2 regions of the Stenotrophomonas sp. YJH_SMC_105-26 genome follow, and region 1 is predicted to be linked to the other one. Evidence: riboswitches for the same ligand, from Rfam matches in the RefSeq annotation. Region 1 holds a riboswitch; the other holds the start of a gene.
The links. Region 1 has a riboswitch for cobalamin ahead of AC5P7F_RS19375 (epoxyqueuosine reductase QueH). Riboswitches for the same ligand answer to the same signal wherever they lie in the genome.

Region 1 (15,775 bases):
GGGCTGTTCGGCGCTCGGCGGCATGATCGGCTGCGAAACAGCGATCCATCCAGACGGTTGATCCAGAAGCCGCGCAGCGGTGCAATACACACCCCCTACGTCGTTCATCACCCCCTTGAGCCAGCTGTTTTCGCCGATCTCGTTCGGCCCCCTGACCCTGTCCAACCGCATCGTCATCGCGCCGATGTGCCAGTACTCCGCCGAAGACGGCCGCGCCAGCGACTGGCACGCCATGCACCTGGGCAACCTGGCGCAGTCCGGCGCCGGCCTGTTGATCCTGGAAGCCACCGCGGTCGAGCCGCGCGGCCGCATCAGCTGGGCCGACCTGGGCCTGTGGGATGACGGCACCGAGGCCGCGCTGGCACAGGTGCTGGCCAGCGTCCGCCGCTGGTCGCCGATGCCGCTGGGCATCCAGCTGGGCCATGCCGGCCGCAAGGCATCCACCGCCCGCCCGTGGGACGGGGGTGGCCAGTTGCCGGCCGGCGATGCGCGTGGCTGGGCCACCGTGGCGCCGTCGCCGCTGCCGTTCCATGCCGCCGATCCGGCACCGCAGGAACTGGACGAAGCCGGCATCGCCGAGGTCATCGCCGCCTTCGCTGCCAGTGCGGTGCGCGCCGAGCGCCTGGGCTTCGAGCTGATCGAGCTGCATGCCGCGCACGGTTACCTGCTGCACCAGTTCCTGTCGCCGCTGAGCAACCGCCGCACCGATGGTTACGGTGGGTCGCTGCCGAACCGCCTGCGCCTGCTGGTGGAAGTGTTCGACGCGGTACGCGCGGCGGTGTCCGACAAGGTCGCCGTGGGCGTGCGCATTTCCGCCAGCGACTGGGTCGAGGGTGGCTGGGACCTGGTGCAGAGCGAAGCACTGGCCCAGGTGCTGGACGCGCGCGGCTGCAATTTCCTGCATGTCTCCAGTGGCGGCCTGGACGAGCGCCAGAAGATCACCGTCGGCCCCGGTTACCAGGTGCCGTTCGCGGCGGCGATCAAGGCCAAGGTGCGCATGCCGGTGATCGCCGTGGGCATGATCACCGAACCGGAGCAGGCCGAATCGATCCTGCGCCATCGCCACGCCGATGCCGTGGCCCTGGCGCGCGGCATCCTCTACGACCCGCGCTGGCCGTGGCATGCCGCCGCCGCATTGCGCGACAGCGTGGAACCGGCGCCGCAGTACCTGCGCTGCGAGCCGCGCGATGCGCGCGGCGTGTTCAAGGCGCGCTGAGGCTCACACCCGCCAGGCCGGCGCCATGCCGGCCCGCAGGTGCTCGAACAGCGCGCGGATCTTGGCGGTGAAGTCGCGGCGATCGCTGACGCAGAAATAGACCTCCATCGGCTCCGGACGCCACGTGCTGTCGGCGCCGAACACGGCCTGCAGGCGTCCATCGCGCAGGTAGGGCTCGGCCACGAACGCAGCCAATCGCGTGATGCCGGCACCGGCCGCCGCCAGCGACGCCAGCGCATCGATGTCATCGCAGACCATGCTCGGCGGTAGCACGGCGTCCACACGCTGGCCGTCCTTCAGCAGGCCCCAGCGCAACGGCCGGCCATCGGTGGGGAAGCGGTGCAGCAGCCCGCGATGGCTGCCCAGATCCGATGGTTCCTGCGGGGTGCCATGGGCCTTCAGGTAGGCCGGCGAGGCGCAGAACACGAACGGTACGCGTGCCAGCTGCCGTGCGACCACGCCGTCTTCCAGCTGCGCGCCGATGCGGATGCTGGCATCCACCGCCTCTGGACCATGCTGCACGGCGCGGTCGGTCAGCCGCAGTTCCAGCTGCAGCTGCGGGTAGCGTTGCTGCAGTGACGGCAGCAACGGGGCCAGCACGTGGCGGCCGAACGCGCTGCTGCTGGCGATGCGCAGCGGCCCGGCCGGTTCGATATCACCGGAGGTGACCATCGCCTGCGCGCGCGCCAGGTCGGCCTCGATGTGGCGGACCTGCGCCAGGTACAGCGCGCCGGCCTCGCTGAGCGCCAGCTGGCGCGTACTCCGGTTCAGCAGTCGTACGCCCAGATGCGCTTCCAGCCGGTTGATGTTCTGGCCGACTGCGGTGGCGCTGATGCCAAGGATGCGGGCCGCGGCGGCAATGCTGCCGGTCTCTGCGGTGCGGGTGAAGCTGCGGATCAGTTGCAACAGGTTCATGACCGACCAGCTTGCCACGGTGATGGCCAAGTATCGCTTGGGACTGAACCAAGCGGTTCGGTTGCATCGGTGATCATCCGGCTGCTGGGCAGGAAGCTGCCCTACACTGTGGCGATGCGCCCCGATTCCATCCTCACCCTGTCCTGCCCCGACCGTACCGGCATCGTCTACCGCGTGTCCGGCCTGCTGTTCGACCACGGCTGCAACATCCTCGACGCCCAGCAGTTCGGCGATGAGGAAAGCGGCCGCTTCTTCCTGCGCGTGCATTTCGACCGTGACGCCGGCCTGCCGCTGGAGACCGTGCACGCCGCGATGGCCACGCTTGCCGAAGGCTTCGGCATGGACTGGCAGCTGCATGATGGCCGCCGCCGGGCACGCCTGCTGGTGCTGGTCAGCAAGCAGGGGCACTGCCTCAACGACCTGCTGTTCCGCGCCCACAGCGGCCAGCTGAAGGTCGACATTGCCGCGGTGGCCTCCAACCACGCCGACTTCGCGCCATTGGCCGCGTCCTACCAGGTACCGTTCCACCACCTGCCGGTGACCGCCGATACGCGTGCGGTGCAGGAGCAGCAGATCATCGACCTGGTCGAGCGCGAGCGCATCGACCTGGTGGTGCTGGCACGCTACATGCAGATCCTGTCACCCACGCTGTGCCGCGCGCTGGCCGGGCGTGCGATCAACATCCACCACAGCTTCCTGCCCAGCTTCAAGGGCGCGCAGCCGTACCACCAGGCGCATGCGCGCGGGGTCAAGATCATCGGCGCCACCGCGCACTACGTCACCGAGGATCTGGACGAAGGACCGATCATCGAACAGGACGTGGCCCGCGTTGACCATGCGATGGCACCGCGCGAACTGGTGCGGCTGGGCAGCGATACCGAATCGCTGGTGCTGGCACGCGCCGTGCGCCGCCATGTGGAGCACCGCATCCTGCTCAACGGGCATCGCACGGTGGTGTTCCGGTAACGTGCTGCCCCTTCCAGGTCCGCCGGGCATGGCCCGGCGCTACCCACGGGTGTGATCCGGTAGTGCCGGCCGCTGGCCGGCAACTGCAGGGATCCAGGCGTTGCCGGCCAGCGGCCGGCACTACCGTTGTGGGTCAGGCGGTCGCGATTCCCGCCTTGCCCAGCGCCTCGCGCACCATCGCGTCGTTGGCTTCGGTCACCGGCCGGGTCAGGTCCCACAGGAACTTCACCCGGAAGCCGGACTTCACCGCATCCTGCGCGCTCCACAGCACGCAGTAGTCGCGGGCCAGGCCGCACACGTGCACTTCGCGGATGCGGCGCTCGTGCAGCCAGCCGGCCAGGCCGGTGGCCGGGCGCTCGCCATCGGGGCCATGGTTCTCGCGGAAGGCGCTGTACGAATCCACCTGTTGGCGCGTGCCCTTGCGCAGGATCAGGTCGGCCACGGTCCAGTCCACGCCCGGGTGCAGCGCGGCACCGGCGCTGCCCTGCACGCAGTGGTCCGGCCACAGCGTCTGCGGCTGCGCGTGCAGCAGGATGGTCTCGAAGGGGCGTTGGCCGGGGTGCTGGCTGGCGAACGAGGCATGGTCGGCCGGGTGCCAGTCCTGGGTCGCCACCACGGTGCGGTAGCGGCGCTGCGCCAACAGATCGGCGATCGGTGCCACCAGCGCATCGCCCTGGTCGCAGGCCAAGGCGCCACCGGGCATGAAGTCCGGCTGCAGGTCGATCACCAGCAGGGCGACATCGGCGGGCAGGGCGGTCATGGCAGGTCCGCTACAACAGAAGGGGCGACCAGCGTGGCCGCCCCATGCCTGCACGTCAATCGCCCTGTGGCGTCCCAGCGTCCTGCCCGTAGTACAGCAGGCCGATCCTGATCCGCTCGCGGCCATTCTCGCGGCGATGGCGGTTGGCATCGCGAAGCGAGTACACGCAGCCGCAGTATTCCTGCTGGTAGAACTGCTCGCGCTTGCTGATCTCGATCATGCGGCTGGCGCCGCCGCCCTTGCGCCAGTTGTAGTCCCAGTACTGCAGGCCTTCATAGCGCGACGCCGCACGGATCCCGCAGTCGTTGATCTGCGCCATGTTCTTCCAGCGCGAGATGCCCAGCGACGAACTGATGGTGTCGTAACCGTGCTCGTGCGCGTACAGCGCAGTGCGCTCGAAGCGCATGTCGAAGCACATCGTGCAGCGGATGCCGCGTTCAGGCTCGTTTTCCATGCCGCGTGCACGGCTGAACCAGTTGTCGGTGTCGTAGTCGCAGTCGATGAAGGGAATGCCGTGCTGCTCGGCGAAGCGGATGTTCTCCTGCTTGCGCAGCTCGTACTCCTTCACCGGGTGGATGTTGGGGTTGTAGAAGAAGATCGCGTAGTCGATCCCGGAGGCGGTGATCGCCTCCATCACTTCGCCGGAACAGGGCGCGCAGCACGAATGCAGCAGCAGGCGCTTGCCGTCGGCGGGCAGGGTCAGGGTGGGGCGTTGGAGCTCGGTCATCGTCAGGTACCGCATGGACCGCCGGCAACGGCGGTGGCCCATGCATCAGCGCGTGGGTGAACGGGTCTGGCCGGATACCGTGAACAGGACGCGCGCGGCCACATCGCCTGCACGCGCAGGACGACGACGGCCCCGGCAACCTCCCCGCGGAGATTCCAGGTCGAGTCAGGGGACGGCCGTGTCCCCCGGCCGGGGCCGGTATTCGGGCTGATGGACACGGGCCGCAGCCCACCTACTACCCGCCGCTTCCCAGGCGCGAGCCCAGTGCTGTTGGCAGGATTCGTTTCCATTCACCGCTGCGGGGCAGCTCCGGAATGGACGCGCGAGGCGCCTTCACCGGATTCCCGTTTAAATCCCTCCCCGCGCCGCAGCGATGGGAGGGATACCTTCGGCGTGTGCAAGGTGGACCTGTTGGTGGCGCCGGTCAAGAGCGCAGGGGTCAGAACCCGCTACGCTGCAACGGGATCCGACCCCAGCGGAAGGAAGGGGTCGGATCCCGCTGCCACGCAGCGGGCTCTGACCCCGGTCGGGATGCACCTTCAATGCCCCACGGCCGCCCGCGTGCGGATGTCGTCCAGCCGCTGGTCGTGCAGCAGGCGGCCGTTCTCCCACACGGTCACCATTGCGTCCTCGAAGCCGTCCGGCAGGGTGTCGTCGCCGTTGGCCGGCAGCGGCACCGTGTGCAGGCTGCCATCGTCCAGGCGGCGCAGCAGGCGCATGCGGCCACGCTTGCTGGCCTTGCCGGCGTCGGTGACCGGATCCTTGTAGACGTCGATCCACTCACCCTCGACCCGCGCCGCCGAGCACTTCAGTGCGAACTTCTGCGTATCGCGGTCCAGCCGCTGCAGCAGCGCACCGCCCATGCCGAAGGCTACGTTGTCGGCGGCGTAGCCGTCGTCGGTGATGCGTTGCAGGATGGTGCGGATGGTATCCGGGTTGATGCCATCGCCCTGGATCACCCGCACGTGGTTGAGCACGCGGTAGCCCTTGCCGTTGAGGCTGTGGCCGAAGGCTTCATCCAGCCGGCGCAGGCTTTCGGCCACCACCTCCACCGGGTCGCCCGAGTCCGGGCGGATGACCAGGGTGGCGCCCGAGGCGATCACTTCATCGCGCAGGGTGGTACCCCAGTGCTCGCTGATGGCGCGGTAGATGTCATAGCTGTCCGATACCACCGCCACGATCGCACCGGGCGTGCCGAACTGGCGCAGCATGTTGCGGTAGGCGTCCACCTCGCGCTCGCGGCCCCAGCTGGTGATGGTGCTGTGCTCGGCGGCGGGAATCGAATAGCCGGCCATCGGCGCGTGATAGTGCGCGCGCGCCAGGCACAGCGCCGATACGGTATCGGTGCCGAGGAAGTTGACCAGGTGTGCGGCACCGCCCAGCGCGGCCGATTCCAGGCTCGATACACCGCGCGCGCCGAAGTCGTGCAGCTTGAACGGTAGCTGCCCCTGCGGGTCGTCGCTGGTCTGCTGCAGGAACGCGGCGATGGTCTGCCGTGCGTGCCAGCTGATGGTGGCCACGGTGACCGGATACCACACGCGCAGCAGCAGCGTTTCCAGGTACGACGGCACCCAGAACGCAGCCGGATCGGTCGACTCGATGGTCATCAGTGCCTGGTGGGTGGGCACCACGCTGCCCTCGGGCACGGCGCGGATGCGCACCGGCAGGTGGCCGCCAAGCCGGTCGACGATATCGCGCCAGCCGGCCTCGTTGAACGGTTCGCCATGCGCGGCGAATACCGCAGCAGCGTCGTCGATGTCGGCGTGGGTGACCGGTCGTGCCAGCGCGTCCTTGAGGATCGCCTGCAGGCCGAAGAACACCGTGCGATCGTGCAGGCCGCCACGTGATTCGACGTAGAAGAACGTGGCATCGGTACCCGGCGGGTACTGCAGCCAATGGCTGGCCTTGTAGCTGTCGGTGTTGAGGAGAAGATTATCGAGGTAGTGCATGACGGAAGCTCCTTCGCGTCGGGTGGCACCGGCGGTCTATCCGCCAGTGGGAAAGCCGGGCCGGTCAGCCGCGGCCGAGGAAGTACTCCAGGATGTGCAGGTGGTCTTCGAACAGCTGCGGGCCCATGTCCAGTGCTTCACTCACCGGTATCCAGCGTGCCTTGTCGGCATCGTCGCCACCGCGCACCGGCGGCAGCTCGCCGGCCGGAAACTCGAAGTGGAAACCGTGGGTGATGGTGCGGCCACGCTGGCTGCGGTCCGGGTGGTCGAACACCTGCTGGCCCTTCAGCGACCCCTTCAACACCGGCAACGGAATCTTCAGGCGGGTTTCCTCGCGCAGTTCGCGCAGGCAGCTGTCGAGCAGGCTCTGTTCCTGGCCGACGAAGCCGCCGGGCAATGCCCACAGCCCCTTGCCGGGTTCCGAGCGGCGACGCACCAGCAGCACGTGGCCCGAATGCACCACCACCGCATCGGTGGTGACGAAGGTGGGCGCGTAGGGCGCATCCTTCCAGGCGGCCTTGTACTGTTCGATGAAGCGGTACTCGGCCACCAGCTGGCCATACGCAGGCGCGCTTTTGCGGAACGCTTCGAGCATGTCGTACACCGGCGCCGGCACATTGCCACGCAGCATCAGCAGCGCGCCGTGGAAGTCGACGTCGCCGGCCTCGAACAGGTAGCGCCGCAGCTCGGTGGCCGACAGGGTGGCGGTGTGCTGCACGTCCACCAGCGGCCACTGCGGGAACTCGCGCAGGTAGTAGCTGGACGCATCCTTGTCCATGCCGATCAGGCCCACCCTGGCATCGGCGGCGGCACCGTCGTTGCGCAGGGCGTCAGCCACCTGGCGCTGCACGTTGGCGATCCATTGTGCTTCGTTGTACAGGTGGTCACGCAGCGGGCGGATCAGCAGACGGTCGGTGTGGCCGTCGAGGGCCGCCTGGATCATCACGGCGCGTTCGGCCACGGTCCAGGGATTGCGCAGGCTGCGGGGGGTATCGGCAGAGCCGACCAGGAAGATCAGCTTGCGGGCCCGGCTCAGGGCCAGGCGGGCAACGGCGGCGTGGCCGTTGTGGAAGGGCTCGAATCGCCCGATGAAGACGAGATAGTCGAATTCCATGAGAATCCCTCATGTCGTTGTGGCAGCCGCGGGTCTGTCCCTTGGCTTGCTGCAGATGCTACGCCGATGGCGGGGCGGGTCAAGCCTGCAGCCGTGCTTTCTGCTGAACGGCGCATTGCGTGCGCGGACTGCGCCGTTGTTCTCAGGCCCTGAGAAGCCCCTGCGCCATACTGCAACCCACGCGGCGGACGGCATGCTCGGGGGCAAGACAGTGGCGGACAAGTACTGCGATCTGGTCATGAAAGGCGGCATCACCAGCGGCATCGTGTACCCCAATGCGGTACTGGCGCTGGCCCGCGAGTATCGCTTCAAGAGCATCGGCGGCACTTCAGCCGGCGCCATTGCGGCAGCGGTGGCGGCTGCAGCGGCCTGCGGCGATCGCCGCCAGCAGGCCGGCGAGCAACTGGCTGGCGACGCCGGCTATGGCGGGCTGTCGGCGGTGTCGGCACAGCTGTCGCGGCGCGGCTTCATCTACAGCCTGTTCCAGCCGGCGCGCGGCGCGCGCGCGGCCTATCGGCTGCTGGTGGTGCTGACCGGCAATGCCCGCCTGCCGCACAAACTGCTGTGCCTGGCCGTTGCGGTATTCGAGATCGCGCCGCTGGAAGTGCTGGTGTCGCTGGCGCTGCTGCTCGGCCTGGGCTGGTGGGGCGGTGGCTGGGGCGGCGTGGCCGCCACGCTGCTGCCATCACTGCTGTGCGCCTACGGTGCGGGTGTGGCCGGTGCCGCGCTGCGGGTCGCGCGGGTGGCGCGTCGCAACCTGCTGGGCCTGTGCAGCGGCCTCAGCCGCGATCCACGCAGGCCGGCGCTGACCGAGTGGTTGCATGAATGCCTGCAGCAGCTGTCGGGCAAGCCGCTGGATGCACCGTTGACCTTCGCCGACCTGCACGATGCGCCGCGCTACGCCGGTGAGCCGGACAGCCCGCATGCGATCAGCCTGCAGATGATCACCACCTGCATCTCACACAATGAGCCGCGCACGCTGCCGCTGGGCGGTGCGCAGTTCTGGTTCCTGCGCGAGGAGTTCGAGCAGCTGTTCCCCGCCAGCGTGGTGCAGTGGCTGGTGAGCCAGGCCGGCCCGCCGCTGGAGGTGGAAGGGCGGCAGTACTACCACCTGCCACAGGGCCCGAAGCTGCCGGTGCTGGTGGCCACGCGCATGAGCCTGAGCTTCCCGCTGCTGATCAGCGCGGTGCCGCTGCATGAACCCTCACGCCGCGAACGACGCTGCGAACCGACCGCCCCCGCAGCCGACCAGGAGCACAACGTTGCCGACAGCATGGAAGGGCTGACCAGTGCCGGGCAGACCTGCGGCCCGGTGATCACCGCCTTCCGCATCTGCTGGTTCTCCGATGGCGGCATCAGCAGCAACTTCCCGATCCATCTGTTCGACGCCGCGCTGCCGCGCTGGCCGACCTTCGCCATCAACCTGGTCTATCCACAGGACGCCGAAGCGGTGAGCCAGGGCAGCGGCGGCCGCCAGGCGCTGGAACATGCGGTGTTCCTGCCCACCGAAAACCGCCACGGCTGGCAACGGCATTACCAGTCCATCGCCACGCCACTGGCCGCAGCCGAGCTGGGTCGTTTCCTGTTCGCGGTGGTGGCGACCATGCAGAACTGGCGCGACCTGCTGCAGGCGCGCGCACCGGGCTACCGCGACCGCATCGTGCACGTCAGCCTGCAGGGCGACGAGGGTGGCATGAACCTGGACATGCCGCAGGACGTGCTGACCCGCATCGCCGACAAGGGCAGCCTGGCCGGTGCGCGCTTCTGTTCGTTCTCGTTCGAGAACCACTACTGGATCCGCTGGCGCAACCTGGCCTCGGCCTACCAGCGCTACACGCTGGAAGTGGCGCGCACCGATGATCCGGCGCAGCAGGTGCTGGCCTACCGCGCGGCGTACGCGATGGTCGCCAGCGGTCAGCCGACGCCACCGTCGTACAAGCTGGGCTCGGAAGACAAACGGCTGGCCTCGCAGCAGTTGTGGGGCTTGATGGTCGAGCAGGGCCGCACCTGGGAGGACCTCGGCCCCGACCTCACCGACGGTGCACCGCGTCCGCTTCCGCAGATGAAGGTCACGCCGATCTACTGACCCGATCCTGCGTTCGAATCGGGGTCAGATCCGTTTCCGCAGGAAAACGGATCTGACCCCGCAGTGGTTGCTGCTGTTGCCGGCCAGCGGCCGGCGCTACCACGGGTGCAGGGCGCGGCCCTGCCAAACCCGCCCTATCGCCCCGGCAACTGCGCGAACGCGCGCTGCATGCAGTCCTCGCGCGGGCACACCCGGCACCCCGGGCCGATCGATACCGAATTGCCCGGGCTCTGCACATCCAGCCCCAGTGAATACACCAGGCGTTCGGCATGCTGCAGGTCGCAGCCCAGCGCCACCGCGAAGGTCTTGCGCGGTTGGCCATGGCCGACCGGGCCACTGCTGACCTGCCGCGCCAGCCAGAAATGACGGCGGCCATCGGGCATGCGCGCGGTCTGGGTGAGGATGCGCCCGGGTTGGTTGAACGCCTCGTAGACGATCCACAGCGGGCACGATCCACCCACCTGCGAGAAGTGGAAATCGGTGGCCGAATGGCGCTTTGAGACGTTGCCCGCCCGATCCACGCGGATGAAGAAGAACGGCAGGCCTGGCGCGCTGCGCCGTGCCAGCGTGCTCAGCCGGTGGCAGACCGCTTCGAAGCCGACGCCGAACTGGTGCGCCAGCAGTTCGATGTCGTAGCTGCTGGTTTCGGCTGCACGCAGGAAGCGCATGTACGGCATCACCAGCGCACCGGCGAAATAGTTGGAGAGACCGATCCGCGCCTGCGCGATGCGTGCCTCATCGGTGAACCCGGCGCGCGCCACCACCGCATCGATCTGCGGCAGGTAGCCGTGCAGGGCCAGCTCGGCCGCCATCTGGAACGCCTGCTGTCCGGGCTCCAGATAATCGGGCAGCCACAGCCGCCGCGCACCGGCATCGTAGTGCCGCTTTTCGCGCCCGGCCTGCAGTGCGGCCACTTCCACCAGCACGCCATGGCGGTCGGCCAGCAGCTGGCGCAGCCGCGGTGCCACATGCCCGGGCGACAGCCCCCATTCGGCGAACAGCTGCTCGGCCAGCTCGTCCAGCTCGGGAATGTGGTTGTGCATGCGGTTGAAGAACTCGCGCACCTGGTCACCGGCGGGCAGGGTACTGCCGGCGCCGGGCTCGCCCAGCTGGAACTCCAGTGCGGCCGCGTGCTCGCGCAGCGCCAGGTGACGACGGTGCAGGTCCAACAGCGCGCGGCTGACCTGCGGCAGGTTGCCGGCCAGGGCGCGCAGTTCGGTCGCGCTGACCTCGGCCAGGCCCAGGTCGCGCAGGGTTTCGCCCAGCGCCTCCTGCAGGGCGGCGGGCTCATCGTCATCGAACAGCGAGGAAACGTCGCCCAGCACCTCTCCCAGCTTCTTCTGCACCGCCGGTGTCAGTGGGCGCTTGTTGCGCTCGATCTGGTTCAGGTAGCTGGCCGACAGCCCCAGCGCACGCGCCAGATCGGCCTGGCTGTAGCCGCGCTGCTCGCGCAGCCGCAGCAGGCGCAGGCCGAGTTGCCGCTGGGGAGCTGAATAATTCACAGAATTAACAGGAATCGTGGGGCGTGTTGGCCAGATTAAGCGGATTCAGCCCGGAAATCGAGTCGGGTGCTGTGAATAATGCCAAGCATCTTTCGCACCCTGTGGGATTGTCGTCATGACTGTTGCAGCGCCCCGTATCCGCATGCTGATCGATGGCCAGTTCGTTGAATCGGCCACTTCCCACTGGCAGGACGTGATCAATCCGGCCACTCAGGACGTGCTGGCCCAGGTGCCGTTCGCCACCACCGGCGAAGTGGACGCCGCCGTCGCCGCCGCCAAGGAAGCCTTCAAGACCTGGCGCAAGACCCCGATCGGCACCCGCGCGCGCATCTTCCTGAAGTACCAGCAGCTGATCCGCGAAAACATGAGTGAGCTGGCCCACATCCTCACCGCCGAACAGGGCAAGACCCTGCCGGACGCCGAAGGTGATGTGTTCCGCGGCCTGGAAGTGGTCGAGCACGCCGCCGCCATCGGCAACCTGCAGCTGGGCGAGCTGGCCAACAACGTGGCCAATGGCGTGGACACCTACACGATTATGCAGCCGCTGGGCGTGTGCGCTGGCATCACCCCGTTCAATTTCCCGGCGATGATCCCGCTGTGGATGTTCCCGATGGCGATTGCAACGGGCAACACCTTCATCCTCAAGCCGTCCGAGCAGGACCCGATGGTCACCATGCGCCTGGTCGAGCTTGCCCTGGAAGCCGGCATTCCGAAGGGCGTGCTGAACGTCGTCCACGGCGGCGAGGAAGTGGTCAACGCGATCTGCGACCACCCGGACATCAAGGCCGTGTCGTTCGTCGGGTCCACCCGCGTCGGCACCCACGTCTACAACCGCGCCTCGCTGGCCGGCAAGCGCGTGCAATGCATGATGGGCGCCAAGAACCACGCCGTGGTGCTGCCGGACGCCAACAAGGAACAGACCCTCAACGCAATGGTCGGTGCCGCCTTCGGTGCCGCTGGCCAGCGCTGCATGGCGGCTTCCACGCTGGTGCTGGTCGGTGAAGCGCGCAACTGGGTGCAGGACCTGGTGGCCAAGGCCCAGACCCTGAAGGTCAGCGCCGGCACCGTGTCCGGTACCGACGTCGGTCCGGTCATCTCCTGCAGCGCCCGCGAGCGCGTGGAAGGCCTGATCGCCTCGGGCGTGGAGCAGGGCGCCAAGCTGGTGCTCGATGGCCGCAAGCCGCAGGTCGATGGCTTCGAGAAGGGCAACTTCGTTGGCCCGACCATCTTTGCCGGTGTCACCACCGACATGCGCATCTACCAGGAAGAAATCTTCGGGCCGGTGCTGGTCATCCTCGAAGCGGAAACGCTGGAAGAGGCCATCGCGATGGTCAACAGCAACCCGAACGGCAACGGCACCGCACTGTTCACCCAGTCCGGCGCTGCCGCGCGCAAGTTCCAGGAAGACATCGACGTCGGCCAGGTCGGCATCAACGTGCCGATCCCGGTGCCGGTGCCGCTGTTCTCGTTCACCGGTTCGCGCGCCTCCAAGCTGGGTGACCTGGGCCCGTATGGCAAGCAGGTGGTGCTGTTCTACACCCAGACCAAGACGGTCACCGCGCGCTGGTTCGATGACGAGACGCTGAGCCACGGCGTCAACACCACGATCAGCCTGAAGTAACGGCAGGAGCAGCCATGAGCCACTCGATGACGACGGAACTGGAAGAAGCGCAGCAGGCGTACCGCGAGGCGGCGCGCGACTTCGCACAGGCTGAACTGGCGCCGCACGCCGCGCGATGGGATGCGGAGGGCATCTTTCCGCGCGAGGCGATCGCCAAGGCCGGTGAGTTGGGCTTCTGCGGTCTGTACATGGACCCGGAAGTGGGCGGCAGCGGCCTGAGCCGACTGGACGCCGCCGTCGTCATCGAGGAGCTCGCCAACGTCGATCCGTCGACCGCGGCGTACATCAGCATCCACAACATGGCCTCGTGGATGGTGTCCAGGTGGGGCCAGCCAGCCCTGCGCGATGCGTGGGGCACCGATCTGTCCTCGGGCAACAAGCTGGCCTCGTACTGCCTGACCGAACCGGGCGCCGGTTCCGATGCGGCCTCGCTGAAGACCACCGCCGTGCGCGATGGCGACTTCTACGTGCTGAACGGCTCCAAGGCCTTCATTTCCGGCGCCGGTGCCACCGAGCTGCTGGTGGTGATGGCGCGTACCGGCGGTGCCGGTGCCGGCGGTGTCAGCGCCATTGCGGTGCCGGCGGACCTGCCGGGCATCAGCTTCGGCCGCAAGGAAGAGAAGATGGGCTGGAACAGCCAGCCCACCCGTGGCATCACCTTCGAGAACGTCCGCGTGCCGGTCAGCCACCTTCTGGGAGAGGAAGGCGGCGGCTTCAAGCTGGCGATGAAGGGGCTGGACGGCGGCCGCATCAACATCGCCGCCTGCTCGCTGGGTGCCGCACAGGGTGCACTGGATGCTGCGCGCCGCTACATGGGCGAGCGCCGCCAGTTCGGCAAGGCGCTGGCCGAGTTCCAGGCGCTGCAGTTCAAGCTGGCCGACATGGTCACCCAGCTGGTGGCTGCACGGCAGATGGTGCACACCGCCGCACGCAAGCTCGATGCCGGTGCCAGCGATGCCAACGTGTGGTGCGCGATGGCCAAGCGCTTCGCCACCGATGCCGGTTTCAACGTCTGCAATGAAGCGCTGCAGATCCACGGGGGCTACGGCTACATCCGCGAATACCCGATCGAGCGCCTGCTGCGTGACTGCCGCGTGCACCAGATCCTGGAAGGCACCAACGAGATCATGCGGGTGATTGTTGCCCGTCACCTGCTCAACACCGAAGAGGAACTGCGATGAAGGATTGGCGTACCCAGGAGCACGTGGGCCTGAAGGTGGAGGTGGATGGCCACACCGCCGTGGTCACCCTGAACAACCCGCCGGCGCATACCTGGACCGTGCACAGCCTGTCGGCGCTGCGCGACCTGGTCGGCGCGCTCAACGCAGACCGCGACATCTACGCGCTGGTGATCACCGGTGACGGCGAGAAATTTTTCTCCGCCGGTGCCGACCTCAACCAGTTCGCCTCCGGCGACAAGGCCGCTGCACGTGAGGCCGCGCGCCGCTTCGGTGAAGCCTTCGAAGCGCTGTCCGGTTTCCGTGGCGTGTCGATCGCCGCGATCAACGGCTACGCCATGGGCGGTGGCCTGGAGTGCGCGCTGGCCTGCGACCTGCGCATCATTGAAGACCATGCCCAGGTCGCGCTGCCGGAGGCCACCGTCGGCCTGCTGCCGTGTGCCGGCGGTACCCAGAACCTGCCACGCCTGGTCGGCGAGGGCTGGGCCAAGCGCATGATCCTGCTGGGTGAGCGCATCAATGCCGAGACCGCGCTGCGCATTGGCCTGGCCGAAGAAAAGGTCGGCAAGGGCGAAGCCAAGGCGCTGGCGCTGGAATGGGCGAAGAAGGCCGGCAAGCAGAGCCCGACCAGCATCGCCGCCTGCAAGACCCTGGTGCAGTCCACCCGCACCGGCACCCACGCCTCGGCGCTGGTGGCCGAGCGCGAAGCCTTCGTCGACCTGTTCGACACCGCCGACCAGGTCGAGGGCGTGACCGCCTTCCTGGAAAAGCGCCCCGCGCAGTGGAAGAACGCATGAGCACGGATACCGCTGCCGACGACGCACCGGTGCTGTTCGAAGAGCGCGTGGCCGGCAACGGCACGCGCATCGGCATCGCCACGCTCAATGCGCCGCGTACGCTCAACGGTTTCTCGCTGCCGATGGCGCACCTGCTGCTGAAGCAGCTCAACGCCTGGGCCGACGACGATGGCATCGCCATGGTGGTGCTGCAGGGCGCCGGCGAAAAGGCGTTCTGTGCTGGTGGCGACCTGCACAGCCTGTACAAGGCCATGGTCGCCTTCCGTGAGGCCGGCCACAGCGACATCCGCCAGAACGCCTATGCCGCCGAGTTCTTCGACGTCGAATACCGCGTCGATTACCTCATCCACACCTACACCAAGCCGATCCTGTGCTGGGGCCACGGCATCGTGATGGGCGGCGGCATCGGCCTGATGTCCGGCGCCAGCCACCGTGTGGTCAGCGAACGCTCCAAGCTGGCCTTCCCGGAAATCACCGTCGGCCTGTTCCCTGATGTCGGTGGCAGTTGGCTGCTGCCGCGCGTGCCGGGCAAGGGTGGCCTGTTCCTGGCCCTGACCGGCGCACTGCTCAACCCGGGCGATGCCATCTACGCCGGCCTGGCCGACGTGCACGTGGCCGAAGAACGCCGCAGCGCGGTGTTCGATGCGCTGCTGCAGGTGGCCTGGTCCAATGACACCGCACACAACCACGAACGCCTGACCCATCTGCTGCAGTCGCATGCCAGCGATGCCGCCACCGGTCCACTGCTGGCCCACGCGGCGCAGGTCGATGCGTTGTGCGAAGGCGATGACCTTGAAGCCATCGTGGCGCGCATTGCCGGCCTGCAGACCGACGACGCCTGGTTGCAGGCGGCTCAGAAGACCCTTGCTGCCGGTGCACCGGGTTCGGCACGGTTGGCGTACGAACTGCAGCGCCGCAGTGCCGGCCAGGACCTGGCCGCGATC
Region 2 (15,775 bases), on a different contig from region 1:
CGGGGTCAGTTCCAGCGTGTTGCCATCCACCGAAGCGGTGCGCGCGACCGGATCGAGCTGCAGCCCACCCAGCTCGATCGCGCCGGCATCGATGCGCGCGCTCTGCGCCATCGCCTCGGCGCGGCGCAGCAGCGCACGTACCCGTGCCACCAGTTCCGGCATCGAAAAGGGTTTTGCCAGGTAATCGTCCGCGCCCAGTTCCAGGCCGACGATGCGCTGCGTTTCACTGCCGCGCGCGCTGATGATGATGATCGGGACATACCGCGCCATCGCGCGTGCGCGCTGGCACACCTGCAGCCCGTCCACGCCGGGCAGCATCACGTCCAGCACCAGCGCATCCCACGGGCCGTCCTGCTCGAGCAGGCGCAGGCCGGCATCGCCGCTGGCGGCATGGGCGACGTCGTAGCCCTCATCACCCAGGTGCATGCGCAGCAGGTCGGCGATGTGGGCATCGTCTTCAACGATCAGCACGCGTTTGGTCGACATCGGCAGCTCAGGGCCAGTGGGGAGGCTGGCTGCATTGTGGCGCGGGACGGCCGCCGATACCTCACGAAAAATTGAATCCTGCGTGAGGATTCGTTGACCCGGGCGGGCGCAGCATGGCCCCGTCGCCCCTTCCCGGAGTCCGCCATGTCCCTCTCCCGCCGCCATCTGCTGGGCCTGGGCGGTGTCGCCACCGCCGCCGGCCTGTTCGGCCTGGGGGCCTGCAGCCGCGCCGCCCCGGCCGCCGCCGAAGCGCGCCCGTCGCGACAGTTCGAGGTCATGCACAGCGATGCCGAGTGGCGCCAGCGACTGACGCCGGCGCAGTACGCGGTGCTGCGCCAGCAGGCCACCGAGCGCCCCTGGAGCAGCCCGCTCAACAAGGAACACCGGCAGGGCACCTTCGCCTGCGCCGGGTGCGCACTGCCGCTGTTCTCCTCGTCCACCAAGTTCGAGAGCGGTACCGGCTGGCCCAGCTTCTGGGCGCCGCTGCACAACGCCATCGGCGAAGACCGCGACGTCACCTTCGGGATGCTGCGGGTGGAGGTGCATTGCCGCCGCTGCGGCGGCCATCTCGGCCATGTGTTCAACGATGGGCCACGCCCCACCGGGCTGCGCTACTGCATGAACGGTGCGGCGATGGTGTTCGCTCCCGGCGCCACGGATGGCACTGCCGACGGCTGGCGGGTGCCGGTCGGTTCTTCCCCTGCTTCCGGAGCCTGATGATGCTGCTGTTGCTGCTTGCCTATCTGGGGGGCGCGCTGACCCTGCTCAGCCCCTGCATCCTGCCGGTGCTGCCGTTCGTGTTCGCGCGTGCCGATCGCCCGTTCCTGCGCAGCACGCTGCCGCTGCTGCTGGGCATGGCGCTCACCTTCACCGTGGTCGCCAGCCTGGCCGCGGTGGGCAGCCAATGGGTGGCACAGGCCAACCAGGTCGGACGCTGGGTCGCCCTGCTGCTGATGGCGTTGTTCGCGGTCGCCCTGCTCTGGCCACGACTGGCCGACCACCTGCTGGCGCCGTTCCAGCGCATGGGTGCCCGCCTGAGTGCGCGCGCCGATGCGGCGGATGCCGCGGGGCACGGCGGCGCGTGGACCTCGCTGCTGATCGGCATCGCCACTGGCCTGCTGTGGGCACCGTGTGCCGGGCCGATCCTCGGTCTGGTGCTGACCGGCGCCGCCCTGCATGGCGCCAGCGTCGGTACCACTGCGCTGCTGCTGGCCTACGCACTGGGTGCGATCACCGCATTGGCGCTGGCGGTGTGGATCGGCGGCCGGGTGTTCCGCGCGATGCAGGCGCGGCTCGGCCTCGGCGATGTACTTCGCAAGGTGCTGGGTGTGGCCGCGCTGCTGGCCGTCGTGGCGATCGGCCTCGGCTGGGATACCGGCCTGCTGACCCGCTTGTCCACGGTCAGCACCGCCCGTATCGAGCAACGCCTGCTGGATGCAGTGCCCGGCGCGCAGCCGGCGGCACCGCCGATGATGATGGCCGGCGCCAATGCCGGTGCCGATGCAGCGCTGCCGGTGGAGGGCACGCTGCCCGCGCTGGACGGTGCCACTGGCTGGCTCAACAGCCCGCCGCTGAGTGCACAGCAGCTGCGCGGCAAGGTGGTTCTGGTCGATTTCTGGACCTATTCCTGCATCAACTGCCTGCGCGCGATGCCGTTCGTGCACGAATGGGAGCGACGCTACCGCGACCACGGCCTGGTGGTGGTCGGCGTGCACACGCCGGAGTTCGCCTTCGAGCGTGACCCACGCAACGTGATGAAAGCGGTGCAGCAGCTGAAGGTCGAGTACCCGGTGGCGCTCGACAACCAGTACACGATCTGGCGCGCCTTCAACAACCGCTACTGGCCCGCGCAGTACTTCGTCGACGCGCAGGGCAACATCCGCGGCCACCAGTTCGGCGAGGGCAACTATGCGCGCTCGGAACAGATGATCCGTCGCCTGCTGACCGAAGCCGGGCAGACCAATCTGCCGCCACCGGCCGATCCCGCTGCCGCCGGCCTGAAGGGCGTGGCCGTGCAGGCCGACATGGGCAACCTGCGTTCGCCGGAAACCTACTTGGGACACGCCCGCGCCGAGCAGTTCGCCTCGCCCGGCGGGCAGCGCAGCGACGCCGCGTTCGACTACACGCTGCCGGCCACCCTGGCGTTGAACCAGTGGGGGCTGTCCGGGCGCTGGACCGTCACCGATGAGGCCGCACAGCTGCAGCAGGCCGGCGGCCGCATCGCCTTCCAGTTCCATGCGCGCGACCTGCACCTGGTGCTGGCACCGAGCGAGGACGGCAGGCCGGTGCGCTTCCGCGTCTGGCTGGACGGCAAAGCGCTGCCCGCCGCCGATGCCGGCAGTGATGTTGGTGCCGATGGCAGTGGCGTGGTCGACGAGCACCGCCTGTACCAGCTGGTGCGCCAGCGCGGCGCAGTCGGTCCGCATCGCTTCGAGATCGAGTTCCTCGATGCGGGCGTGCAGGCCTATGCCTTCACCTTCGGTTGAACCGGGAGGACATGATGAAACTCTCCTTTGAACAGGGCATCGCCGCCGGTGTGGCCGGCCTGGTGGCCACGGCCTTGATTGCCGGTGTGCTGCTGGTTGACCACGGCGCGATTGCGGCGCCGGTCGAGGCCAGCGCGCAGATCCAGGCACTGCCGGCCCCCACCGGCGATGCGGCGTTCCGCGATGACGCCAGCCACGCCAGCGTGGTGTTCGCCGGTGGTTGCTTCTGGGGCGTGCAGGGCGTGTTCCAGCACGTCAAGGGCGTGAGCAATGCCGTGTCCGGCTACATCGGTGGCAGTGCGGCCAATGCGCGTTATGAGCGCGTCAGCGGTGGCCAGACCGGGCATGCCGAAGCAGTGAAGATCGACTACGACCCGCGCCAGGTCAGCTACGGGCAGCTGATGCAGGTGTTCTTCTCGGTGGTGCACGACCCGACCCAGCTCAATCGGCAGGGGCCGGACCACGGCAGCCAATACCGCTCGGCGATCTTCAGTGACGACGCACGCCAGCAGGCTGCCAGCCGCGCCTACATCGCCCAGCTCGGCCAGGCCGGCAGCTACCGCGCGCCGATCGTCACCCAGCTGGTCAGCGGCCAGCGCTTCTACCCGGCCGAGAGCTACCACCAGAACTACATGACCAACTACCCGCAGGCGGCCTACATCCGCTACTACGACGCACCGAAGCTGGCCGCGCTGGGCAAGCAGTTCCCGGCGCTGTACCGGCGCGAGGCGGTGCTGGTGCCGATGCGGTAGCCGGCATTCCCCCTTGGCCTGACCGACGCTCGGCGGTGCTCTCTGTAGAGCCGAGCCCACGCTCGGCTGCTGTTGGCGGAAGTGCAGCCGAGCATGGGCTCGGCTCTACACACAGAAAAAGACGCACGGCCATCCAGCCGTGCGTTTGGGAAGTATCGGCCGTGCCCCGATCAGGCCCGGCCGACAACGACATGCTAGGCTCGCCTTCATCATGGGTACAGCACCAGATGGTGGGAAATTCGATGGATACAGATGACCAGAGCGCGATGATCCCACCCCGCTACCAGCGGCTGTCCGATGAGCTGGCCGAGGCCATCCACGGCGGACGCCTTCCGGTTGGCAGCCGCCTGCCTTCGCTGCGGCAGATGGCCCTGCAGCGCAGGCTCAGCCTGAACACGGTGATTGCCGCCTATCGCCAGCTGGAGGACGCCGGCCTGGTCATTCCGCGGCCCAAAGCCGGCTTCGAGGTGGCGCCGCGCTTGTCGGTGCCAGAGCGTTCGCTGCGTGATACCCCGTCCGCACCCACCGCACCACTGCAGCAGGTGCTGATGGCCCGCGTGCTGGAAGCACAGCGCCGCCCCGGTGTGATCGACCTGGCCTTTGCCGGTCCGCGCGGGCGCCAGTTCTATCCGGGCGCGCAGCTGGCCCGGCATACCGCACAGGTGCTGCGCCACGGCCAGCAGACGGTGGAGACCTACGCGCGCCCCAACGGCTCGCCACGGCTGCTGGCGCAGATCGTGCGGCGTGGCCCGCGCATGGGGCTGCACACCCACAGCGAACGCCTGCTGCTGACCCATGGTGCGATGGAGGGCCTGCAGCTGGCGCTGCGCGCGGTCACCCAGCCCGGTGATGCGGTCGGCATCGAGGCACCGTCCTACTTCAACCTGTATCCGTTGCTGGCCAACCTCGGCCTGCAGGCCATCGAGCTGCCCACCCATCCGCAGCACGGACTGGATGTGGATGCGCTGGACGCGCTGCTGCAGCACACACCGCTGGCCGCACTGGTGGTGATGCCGACCGTGCACAACCCGCTCGGCTGCACCATGCCGACCGCCGCCAAGCAGCGCCTGGCCGAGCTGGTCAACGCACGGCAGCTGCCGCTGATCGAGGACGCGGTGTACGCCGAGCTGCAGTTCTGCGAACCGCCGGCGCCCCTGCTGAAGGCCTTCGATCGCGACGGCTGGGTGATGGTGGTCGGAGGTTTCTCCAAGACACTGGCGCCGGATTACCGCATCGGCTGGCTGGATGGCGGCCGCTTCGCCGAGCGCATCGCGCTGCTGAAATTCCAGTCCACCGGCGGCGAGCCGCAGCTGCTCGGTGACGCGGTCGCGGCGTATCTGGAAGCGGGCAGCTACGAGCACCACCTGCATCGCATGCGCCGGCTATACCGCGAACAGGTGGGACGGCTGCGCCAGCTGGTGGCCGAGCACTTCCCGGCCGGCACCCGCGCCACCGAACCGCAGGGCGGATTCCTGCTGTGGCTGGAACTGCCGGGCGTGGATACGCGCGAGCTGTTCGAGCGAGCGCTGCAGGAGGACATCGTGTTCATGCCCGGCCAGGTCTATTCACGTGGCGCGCGATACCGCCACTGCCTGCGGCTGTCGTGCTGCCAGACCCTGGATGCGCGCTTCATTGGCGCGGTGGAACGACTGGGCGCGATCGCGCGGGAGCTGGCGGCCGCAGCACGGTAGTGCCGGCCGCTGGCCGGCAACATCGGGATCACCGGGTGGACGCGGTTGCCGGCCAGCGGCCGGCACTACCCAGGATCACTCGAGCAGGTGCGCGCTCAGCGCTTCGCCATCCGCTCCCGGCAGATGCGGCAGCCGTCCCCAGCACGGCATCGGCAGGCGCTGCTGCAACGTGGCGATGTTCTCATCCTGGCGCTGCATCGCAGGGTCGATGTGGTTGCCGATCCAGCCCAGGCACTGCACGCCGCTGGCCTGCAGCGACTGCGCAGTCAGCCGCGCATGGTTGACGCAGCCCAGCCGCATGCCCACCACCAGCAGCACCGGCAACTGCAGTGCTCGCACCAGGTCCAGCTGGTCCAGCGTGGCCGAGACCGGCGCCAGCCACCCACCGACGCCTTCCACCACCACGATGTCGGCCTGTGCGCGCAGTCGCGCGAACGCAGCGACGATCGGCGCCAGTTCCACCCGCACGCCGTCCTCGGCAGCGGCCAGCTCCGGTGCCAGCGGCTGCCGCAGCGCATACGGGTTCAGATCGGCATAGTCCGGCACCGGCCAGCTGGCCGCCTGCAGCGCCAGCGCGTCTTCGTTGCGCAGGCCCTGCCCCAGGTCTTCGCTGCCGCTGGCCACCGGTTTCATGCCCACCGCGCGCAGGCCGCGCCGGCGCAGCGCATGCAGCAGCGCGGTGCTGGCCGCGGTCTTGCCGATCTCCGTATCGGTGCCGGTAATGAACAGGGCGGGCGGCAGCGTAGCGGGCAACGGCATCGATGGGCTCCAACAGGGCAACAGAGCGTGCATTATCGCCGGCCCGGCGCGCTTGCTAGACTGCGGGCATGTTCGCCAATGCCTCGCTTACCGGCAGCAAGCCGGAACAATATGCCCAGCTGCTGGAACAGGCCCGTGGCCTGGTCTACGCCGAGTCCGACCGCATCGCCAACGCGGCCAACCTCTCCGCACTGGTCTACCACGCCCTGCCCGACCTGAACTGGGTGGGTTTCTACCTGTACGACGGCACGGAGCTGGTGGTCGGCCCGTTCCAAGGCCTGCCGGCCTGCGTGCGCATCCCGCTGGACAAGGGCGTGTGCGGTGCCGCCGCCAGCCAGCGCGTGACCCAGCGCGTGGACGACGTCGATGCCTTCCCCGGCCATATCGCCTGCGATTCGGCCTCGCGTTCGGAACTGGTGGTGCCGCTGCTGCGCGGCGATGAACTGATCGGCGTGTTCGACATCGACAGCCCGAAGATCGGCCGCTTCGATGCCGATGACCAGGCCGGCCTGGAAGCCATCGCCCGCGTGTTCGTCGAGGCGCTGGGATGAGCGCACCGAAGCTGCGCAACATCGGCCCCAAGAGTGCAGCGTGGCTGCGCCAGGTCGGCCTGCGCAGCCGCGAGGACCTGGTTGCGACCGGCGCAGTCGGCGCCTTCGTCAAGGTCAAGCGCGCCGGCTTCAAGCCCAGCCTGAACCTGCTGTACTCGCTGGAAGGCGCGCTGCTGGACTGCCACTGGCAGGAACTGAGCGAGCCGCAGCGTGAGGCGCTGGTGCAGGATTACGAAGCACGCATCGCCGCGCATCCGCTGAAGGCGGCCGGCCCGGCGTCGGGTCCGGTGCATGAGCAGCGCTTCGATGCCGACGATGACGCGGAAGACAGCGTGACCGAGGATGCGGACGAGGATTGACTGCACCGGTAGTGCCGGCCGCTGGCCGGCAACTGCGTGGTCTTTTCAACGTTCCTGAGACTGCCGGCCAGCGGCCGGCACTACCGATGGGTTACGGCTGCTGCAGTTCCAGCAGCTCGCCTGCCAGCCCGGCTTCGCCACGTTCCAGCCGTACCCGCAGGCGCGTGCCGTGGTCGATGCGCAGCGCCCAGCACAGCGACATCGGCAGGCCGCAGACCTGCGACAGCACCATGCGCAACGGGCCTCCATGGCTGACCACCAGCGTCGGCACCGGATCGTCATCATCGAGCAGGCGATCCAGCGCGCGCGCGATGCGCCGCTCGAAGTGGCCCCAGCTTTCACCGTTGGGCGGTGGGAATGCATGCGGATCGGCATGGAAGGCCGCCAGTGCATCCTCCGGCAGGTCGAACAGCGACTGCCCGTCCCAATCGCCGAAATCCAGCTCTTCCCATTCCTCCTCCGCTTCCACGTCCAGCCCGCGCGGGGTGGCCAGGGCCATCGCCGTGTGCAGCGAGCGGAGCCGCGGCGAACTGATCACCCGTTCCCAGGGCTGCGCAGCGTAGGCGTCGACCAGTTCCTGCGGCAGGCGGGCCAGCTGCGGTGGATCGCTGCGGCCATCGAGGAACTCATCGCGACCGTTGCCGGCATGGCGGACCAGGTCGAGGATCATGCGTGCGTCCTGTACAGGCAACGCGGGAACAGCGGAAAACGGGCGGACATCGGCAACGGCACCACGGGATCGAGGGACCATTCTAAGGGCACAGCAAAGGCAGTCGGGTACGCTCGACGCTACGGGCCGCCTGCGATGCCGTAGACTGCGCGCACTTCCAGGTGACCTGCGGCCATGGCCGGCAGGTTGAAACGGGAAGCCGGTGACGCGTGAATCCACGCCAGGCCGGCGCTGCCCCCGCAACGGTAAGCACGTCAGTTCCAGGCAACAACGCCACTGTGCCGCAGGCATGGGAAGGCGCCTGGACGGTGGCCTCGCGCCACCCGGCGGCAAGCCCGGAGACCGGCCCGGAAGCCTCAGGTCGCGGTGCGGTGGGCATGGCGCTGGATGACCGCAGCCTGCGCTGCGGCGTCGGCGCATGCCTGCCTTCGCGGCTCCTCCCCTTCGCCACGCGGGCGTGCGTGGCACCTGGAGTCCCCCATGAAGCTGCAGTCCCGAATGCTGTCCCTGGCCGTGCTGGCCGCCCTGCCCGCGCTGGCCCAGGCCGCCGATGACACCACCGCGCTCGACCAGATCCTGGTCACCGCCACCCGCACCCCGATCGCCCTGCAGGACAGCATCGCACCAGCCCAGGTGATCGACCGCGCGCAGATCGAATCCAGTCAGGCCACCTCGTTGCAGGAACTGCTGCGCGGCCGCGCCGGCATCAACCTGACCAATGCCGGCGGGCTCGGCAAGCAGAGCTCGCTGTTCCTGCGGGGCACCAACTCGGGCCACACCGTGGTGCTGGTCGATGGCGTGCGCATCAACAGTGCCGACCTCGGCCTGGCCATGTACCAGGACCTGCCGCTGGCACAGATCGAACGCGCGGAAATCGTGCGCGGCCCGCAGTCCAGCCTGTACGGCGCCGACGCCATCGGTGGCGTGATCCAGATCTTCACCCGCCGCAACCAAGGCGATTTTGCTCCGCACTTCCAGCTCGGTGGTGGCAGCAACGGCCTGCGCGAAGCCAGCGGCGGCATCGGTGGCGGCACCGAACGCGGCTGGTTCGGCGCCGACATCGCCTACCAGCATTCCGATGGCGTCGATGCCTGCCGTGGCTCGGCGACGCTGTTCACCGGCTGCTTCGCCGACGAACCCGACCGCGACGGCTACCGCAACCTGTCCAAGAGCCTGCGTGGCGGCTACACCTTCAACGACCAGTGGAATGTGGAAGGCAGTGCGCTGCGCGCCGACGGCAGGAACCACTACGACGGCTATTACAACTACTCGGAAACCCGCCAGCAGGTGCTGGCCGGCAAGGTGCGCTACACCCCGTCCGGGCGCCTGGCCTTCACCGCCAACGTCGGCCGCAGCGACAACGAGTCGGACAACTTCGGCGACTTCGGCGCACGCGGCAGCGCGCAGACCCACCGCGATAGTGCCTCGCTGCAGGGTGACTTCACCTTGACCGGAAGCCAGCTGTTGAGCACCGGCGTGGACTGGAGCGAAGACAACCTGGATGGCAGCAGCGCGGGCTACCTTGTCGACAGCCGCCGCAACACCGGCGTGTTCGTGCAGTACCAGGGCCGCTTCGGCCGCCACCAGCTGCAGGCCAGCGCGCGCAACGACGACAACCAGCAGTTCGGCAACCACGCCACCGGCAGTCTCGGCTGGACAATGCAGCTGGACCACGGCCTGCGCGTCAATGCCAGCTACGGCACCGCCTTCAAGGCACCGACCTTCAGCGACCTGTACGACCCGTGGAGCGGCGTGCCGACGTTGAAGCCGGAGAAGTCCAAGAGCGCCAACCTCGGTGTTTCGCAGCAGGGCCAGGGCTGGCATTGGGGCCTGGACGTGTACGAGACCCGCATCGATGACCTGATCACCTACGATGCGTCCACGATGAAAATGCAGCAGGTGGAGAAGGCGCGCATCCGTGGCGCCGAACTGACCGGTGGCGTGCTGCTGGCCGGCTTCGACCTCAACGCGCAGCTGAGCTACACCGACCCGCGCAACCGCACCCATGGCAGCACCCAGTTCGACAACTGGCTGCCGCGCCGTGCACAGCAGACCGCGCGCCTGGACGTCGACCGCCGCTTCGGCGATTTCCGCGCCGGCCTGACCGTGCAGGGTGCGGGCAAGCGCTATGACGATGCCGCCAACGCGGTGAAGGTCGGCGGCTACGGCACGCTGGACCTGCGCGCCGAGTACGCGCTGACGCCGGCGTGGTCGCTGCTGGCACGTGCCGCCAACGTGTTCGACCGCCGCTACGAGACGGTGGCGTGGTTCAACCAGCCCGGCCGCGAGTACCAGCTGAGCGTGCGTTACCAGCCGAAATGAAGGCGCGCGCCGGGCATCGCCCGGCGCCGATCTACTGTAGAGCCGAGCCCATGCTCGGCTCACGCAATGAAGCAGCCGAGCGTGGGCTCGGCTCTACACCCGAACGCCCGCGGCCAACCCCGGCAACTCACGCAGGTCGTCAATCACCGCCACCGCCTGTGCGGTGGCCAGGTCCAGGCCACGCGGATAACCGTAACGCACCAGTGCGATCGGCATGCCCGCCTCTTCAGCGGCGCGGTAGTCGGTCAACGAATCACCCACCATCAGGCAGGCATCCACCGCCAGCCCGAAGTGCGCAGCGATGTGCCGCAGCGGCTCACCGCTGGGCTTGCGCTGCGGCAGCGAATCGCCGCCCAGTACCAGCGCGAACGCATCACCAATGCCCAGGTGCTGCAGCAGTGGCGGCACCAGCGCTTCGGGCTTGTTGGTGCAGATCGCCAGCGGAACAGCGCGTGCACGCAGCTGCATCAGCGCTTCGGCCACGCCATCGAACAGGCGCGGGCTGCGCAGCAGGCACTCACGGTAGTGCACCATGAACACCGGCATCACTTCGGCCAGGTCGACCTCACGACCCGCGGCATGCACGGCCTGCTCGACCAGGCGGCGCACACCGTCGCCGATCCAGCCCAGAACCGTGGCTTCCGGCACGCGTGCCATGCCGATGTCTTCCAGCGTGCGGTTCAGTGCTTCGGCGATATCAGCTGCGCTGTCGACCAGCGTGCCATCTAGGTCGAACACGACCAGCGGATAGGGATACGACAAGGGACGGCACCTGCACGACGTGGGGCCGCCCATTGTACGCCGCTGGTTTCTGCGCCGATCCGCCTCAACCGATCCGGCGTGCGCGGGTGGCCAGGAACGTGGGCAGGTAGCGGTCGATCAGGAAGCGCGGCTGCGGCTGCCAGTCTTCCATGAAGCGATCGATGACGAACCCCGCATCCAGCTGCCCGCCGATCAGTTCGGTCAGGCTGTGGCCAAAGGTCAGCGCATCGCCGCGGCCGAGTTTCGCCTCACGTTCTGCGGCGGGCAGGTCTTCCAGGTCCGAATAGGGAATGGCGTACTGCGGCCGGATCAGGCCCTGCGCATCGAGCTGCGGATCGCGCGCGCCGACGAACAGCACCGGGTTGTAGAAGCTGGCCATCAACATGCCGTCGCGCGCCAGCACGCGGCGGCATTCGGTCCACACCGGGCGCACGTCGGGTACGTACAGGTTGGAGATCGGATGGAACACCACGTCGAAGCTGTCGTTGGCGAATACGTGCAGGTCGCGCATGTCGCCCTGCACCGTGCGCAGCTGCAGGCCATCGCGCGCCGCCACGCTGCGGTCCTGTTCCAGCTGCCCGTCGGAGAGATCGAACACGGTGACGTCGGCGCCCGCAGCGGCCAGCACCGGTGCCTGCTGGCCCCCGCCCGAGGCCAGGCACAGGATGCGGCGGCCACGCACATCGCCCAGCCAGTCCAATGGCAGCGCGCGTGGGGTCAGATGCACCTGCCAGCGGCCTTCGCGCGCGGCGGCAATGGTTGAACTTTCCACCGGGCGCGACCATTCGCGCACTTCGCTGGCCTGGCGGTCCCAGGCAGCACGGTTGTGGTCGATCAAGGCCTGTCCATGGTTCATGTGTTCTCCTTGCCCGGTGGGCGCCAATCCAGATCCTGGAAGGCCGGGCTGGCGAAACACTCGGCCAGGTAGTCCAGGAATCGCCGCATGATAGCGGGCTGCTGTCGCCGTGACGCGTACACGGCATGAATGCCGAGTTCGTCCAGGCTGAATTCGGGCAGCAGTTCGATCAGCTCGCCGGTACGCAGCAGCGGCGCCACCTGGTAGGTCGGCAGCATGGCGATACCGGCACCGGCCCGCACCGCCTCCAGCAGCAGCGAGGCCTCGTTGGCGCTGATGTTGCCGCCCACCGCCACCGACAGCGAACGGCCGTCTCGGTGCAGCTGCCACAGGCTCTTGCCGACGTAGTGGTGGGTCAGGCAGTTGTGCGCGGCCAGATGCTCGGGAGCAGTCGGCGTGCCGCGTGCCTGCAGGTAGGACGGCGTCGCGCACAGCACCGAGCGGCAGGTGGCCAGCCGCCGCGCGATCAGGCTGGGATCGATCTGGCGCGCGATGCGCACGGCCAGGTCCACCCGCTCCTCCACCAGGTTGACCGTGCGGTCGACCAGCAGCAGCTCGATGCGTGCCGCCGGATGGCGCGCAACAAAGCCGGCCACCGCCCGCGCCAGGTGGCTCTGCCCGAACGACACGCTGGCAGTCACCCGCAGCGTGCCATGCGGCTCGGGATCATCGCTGGCCAGCTCGCCCTGCAGTTCCTCGCCGATCGCCAGCATCTGCCGGAAGCGCGCCAGTGCCGCCTCGCCGGGCCCGGTCAGACTGACCCGGCGCGTGGTCCGGTGCAGCAGGCGTGCGCCCAGCCAGCCCTCGACCTCAGCCAGGTAGCGGCTGACCATCGCCCGCGACATGTCCAGCACCTCTGCCGCCGCGGTCAGGCTGCCGCGCTCGGCCACCTCGACGAACACGGTCATGGCGGTCAATCGGTCCATATGCTCGATCCATGCAACAAACAAGCGCGTTATACGCTGTTTTTCGAGCGACTGCAGCGGCCTAGAGTGGCGCCATTCCCACCCCACAGCGCCCCACGGAGTCCTTCCATGAAGATCGCCCTCGTTGGTTCCACCGGCAACATCGGCCGCCAGATCGCCCGCCACGCGCTGGCCCGCGGCCACGAACTCACCGTCATCGTGCGCAGCGCACAGGACCTCCCGGCCGAGCTGGCCGGTGCCCATCCGGTGATCGCCTCGCTGGATGACCAGGACGCGCTGGTTGCCGCCATCGCCGGCCACGACCTGCTCGCCAGTGCCTACGGCCCGCGCCCGGGCGATGACATCGGCCGCGTCGGCGAGGTCGCCGCGCAGCTGGCGGCTGCCGCGCGCAAGGCCGGCGTGCCGCGCCTGGTGGTGGTTGGCGATGCCGGCAGCCTGGAAGTCGCACCCGGCGTGCAGCTGGTCGACACCCCCACCTTCCCGGAGGCCTACAAGCCGTACGCGCTGGCCCACCGCGAGGCGTTCAACCGCCTGCAGGCAGTGGACGACCTGGACTGGACCTTCTTCTCGCCGGCCGCCGAAATCGGCCCGGGTGAAGAGCGCGGCCAGTACCGCGTGCAGCCCAAGGCGTTCCTGGCCGATACCAGCGGCCACAGCCGCATCAGCTACGCCGACTATGGCGCGGCGTTCGTCGCCGAACTGGAAGCGCACGCGTATCCGAAGCAGATCATCACCGCAGCGTATTGATCCACGCACGTCCCATGTAGAGCCAAGCCCGCGCTCGGCTCTACGCGAACATGCAGACGGGCATTGGCCCGGCTCTACACAAGGAATTCCCATGCGTACCGCTGCCCTGCTGCTTCCCCTCGCCCTGGCCGCCAGCTTCACCAGTGCGCCGCTGCTGGCCGCACCGGCCACCACGGCGCCGGCGGCGGCGACGAAATCCCAGCTGCACCTGCAGACCTTCCATCCCGGCCCGCAGGCAATGTTCTCGGTGTCCTCGGTGCTGATCGAAGGCCGCCACGACGCGATCCTGGTCAATGCGCAGTTTGGTGTCAGCGATGCGCGCAAGCTGGTCGAGCTGATCCGCGCCAGCGGCAAGCAGCTGACCACGATCTACATCAGCCACGGCGATCCGGACTACTACTTCGGCCTGGCCACCCTGCAGGACGCCTTCCCGCAGGCACGCATCGTCGCCACCGCGCAGACCGTCGCCCACATCCAGCAGACCCAGGCCGGCAAGCTGGCCTACTGGGGACCGAAGATGGGTGCCGACGTGCCCGCGCGCATCGTGCTGCCGCAGGTGCTGGATGGCGATGCACTGCAGCTGGAAGGCCAGCGCCTGCCGCTGATCGGCCTGGATGGCCCGACCCCGGACCGCACGGTGCTGTGGGTGCCGTCGCTGCGCGCGATCGTCGGTGGCATTCCGGTGGTAGCCGGCGAGCACGTGTGGATGGCCGACACGCAGACGCCGAAGTCGCACACCGACTGGCTGCAGACCCTGCAGCGGTTGCAGGCACTGAAGCCGAAGGTGGTGGTGCCAGGGCATTACGCGCCGGGTGCGGCGCTGGATGCCAGTGCGTTGCGCTTCACTGCGGACTACATCCGCGCGTTCGATGTCGAGACGGCAAAGGCCAGGGACAGTGCGGCGCTGGTGAAAGCAATGCAGTCGCGCTACCCGAAGCTGGATGGCGTGGCATCGCTGGAGCTGAGTGCGAAAGTGGCCAAGGGCGAGATGCAGTGGCCTTAAGGTAAAGGGTTGTTTTGCAGGGCTGCGCCCTGCACCTGCTCAATGCAACGGCAACAGCTGGATATCTGTGGGTTGGCGGGGTGGGTCCGATGGTAGGGGACGCCGTGAACCCGTCCATGGGGGCTTGGTCGCGGCATCCATGCCGCTCACACCCCTGCCATCGGACCCACCCCGCCTTCGACAGATCTCGGCAATCTGCTGGGGTCGGATCCCGTTGCTGCGCAACGGGCTCTGACCCCGCCTTTGCCGATCAGAGGGATGTGGAATCGTTCGGTCCGTGCTCGAACAATTCCCCCTGCACCACGGCCTCCTTTTCGCGGAACCCACCCAGCCCGACGCCGACCAGGCGGTAACGCGTCTCCGCCGGCAGGTCGACGCGGGCGCGCAGGGCCAGTGCGATGTCGCGCAGTTCTTCCATCGATTCCGGCGGGCGCTCCGGGGTGAAACTGCGGGTGAGGATGCGGAACTGCGCGGTCTTCAGCTTCAGCACCACGGTGTGGCCGACGCGTTCGGTCTTGCGCGTGGCATTCCAGGTCTTCTCCGCCAGCTGCACGATCGCCTCGCCCAGGTCTTCCAGCAGCAGGTCCTCGGCAAAGGTGTCCTCCGAGGAGATCGACTGCACCTGCTGGTCCGGTTCCACCGGCCGCTCGTCGATGCCGCGTGCACGGTTGTACAGGCTGCGGCCGAAACTGCCGAACGCCTCTTCCAGGTCGACCAGGGACCACTGCCGCAGGTCGCCGCAGGTGACGATGCCACGCGCGGCAAGTTTGCCTTCCATCACCTTGCCGACGCCGGGCACCCGGTTCACCGGCAGCGGCAGCAGGAAGGCGTCCACCCGCTGCGGTGGAATCACGAACTGGCCATCGGGCTTGCGCCAGTCCGAAGCGATCTTGGCCAGGAACTTGTTCGGCGCGATCCCGGCTGAAGCGGTCAGGTTCGTCTCCTCGCGGATCTGCGCACGGATGGTGCGGGCGATGTCGGTGGCCAGTTCGATGCCGCTCTTCGGCTCGGTCACGTCCAGGTAGGCCTCGTCCAGCGACAACGGCTCGACCAGGTCGGTGTGGCGCAGGAAGATCTCGCGTACCTGGCGTGACACCGCCTTGTAACGTGCAAAGTCCGGCGGCACGAAGATCGCGTCCGGACACAGGCGTTCGGCGCGCAGCGCCGGCATCGCCGAACGCACGCCGAACACGCGTGCCTCGTAGGACGCCGCACACACCACCGAGCGCGCGCCGCGCCATGCCACAACCACCGGCTTGCCGCGCAGTGACGGATCGTCGCGCTGCTCCACCGACGCGTAGAACGCGTCCATGTCGACGTGGATGATCTTGCGCAGTCGGGTCATGTCAGGCGGAAAGGGCGGGGGCGTGCCGAACGGGCCACACGCCGAAGTATGGTCGTTGCA

Region 2: it holds a riboswitch for cobalamin, as region 1 does, so the genes downstream of both, btuB (TonB-dependent vitamin B12 receptor) here and AC5P7F_RS19375 (epoxyqueuosine reductase QueH) in region 1, are expected to answer to the same signal.

Annotation. Positions count from the first base shown of each region.
Region 1 covers NZ_JCAFSD010000012.1:12,448-28,222, forward strand. The annotation lists gene AC5P7F_RS19355 (NADH:flavin oxidoreductase/NADH oxidase) at 116-1,216, shown strand; gene AC5P7F_RS19360 (LysR family transcriptional regulator) at 1,220-2,131, opposite strand; gene purU (formyltetrahydrofolate deformylase) at 2,246-3,097, shown strand; gene pncA (bifunctional nicotinamidase/pyrazinamidase) at 3,231-3,857, opposite strand; gene AC5P7F_RS19375 (epoxyqueuosine reductase QueH) at 3,913-4,599, opposite strand; cobalamin riboswitch at 4,761-4,990, opposite strand; gene AC5P7F_RS19380 (nicotinate phosphoribosyltransferase) at 5,124-6,533, opposite strand; gene AC5P7F_RS19385 (bifunctional nicotinamide-nucleotide adenylyltransferase/Nudix hydroxylase) at 6,598-7,647, opposite strand; gene AC5P7F_RS19390 (patatin-like phospholipase family protein) at 7,841-9,733, shown strand; gene AC5P7F_RS19395 (helix-turn-helix domain-containing protein) at 9,868-11,235, opposite strand; gene AC5P7F_RS19400 (CoA-acylating methylmalonate-semialdehyde dehydrogenase) at 11,351-12,856, shown strand; gene AC5P7F_RS19405 (acyl-CoA dehydrogenase family protein) at 12,871-14,037, shown strand; gene AC5P7F_RS19410 (enoyl-CoA hydratase) at 14,034-14,831, shown strand; gene AC5P7F_RS19415 (enoyl-CoA hydratase/isomerase family protein) at 14,828-15,775, shown strand, end outside.
Region 2 covers NZ_JCAFSD010000008.1:133,813-149,587, forward strand. The annotation lists gene AC5P7F_RS17200 (response regulator transcription factor) at 1-486, opposite strand, end outside; gene msrB (peptide-methionine (R)-S-oxide reductase MsrB) at 631-1,203, shown strand; gene AC5P7F_RS17210 (redoxin family protein) at 1,206-2,972, shown strand; gene msrA (peptide-methionine (S)-S-oxide reductase MsrA) at 2,987-3,724, shown strand; gene AC5P7F_RS17220 (aminotransferase-like domain-containing protein) at 3,967-5,415, shown strand; gene bioD (dethiobiotin synthase) at 5,491-6,174, opposite strand; gene AC5P7F_RS17230 (GAF domain-containing protein) at 6,243-6,725, shown strand; gene AC5P7F_RS17235 (TfoX/Sxy family protein) at 6,722-7,084, shown strand; gene AC5P7F_RS17240 (histidine phosphatase family protein) at 7,176-7,754, opposite strand; cobalamin riboswitch at 7,897-8,119, shown strand; gene btuB (TonB-dependent vitamin B12 receptor) at 8,235-10,076, shown strand; gene gph (phosphoglycolate phosphatase) at 10,170-10,838, opposite strand; gene AC5P7F_RS17255 (class I SAM-dependent methyltransferase) at 10,903-11,694, opposite strand; gene AC5P7F_RS17260 (LysR family transcriptional regulator) at 11,691-12,620, opposite strand; gene AC5P7F_RS17265 (NAD(P)-dependent oxidoreductase) at 12,729-13,367, shown strand; gene AC5P7F_RS17270 (MBL fold metallo-hydrolase) at 13,459-14,370, shown strand; gene dinB (DNA polymerase IV) at 14,621-15,715, opposite strand.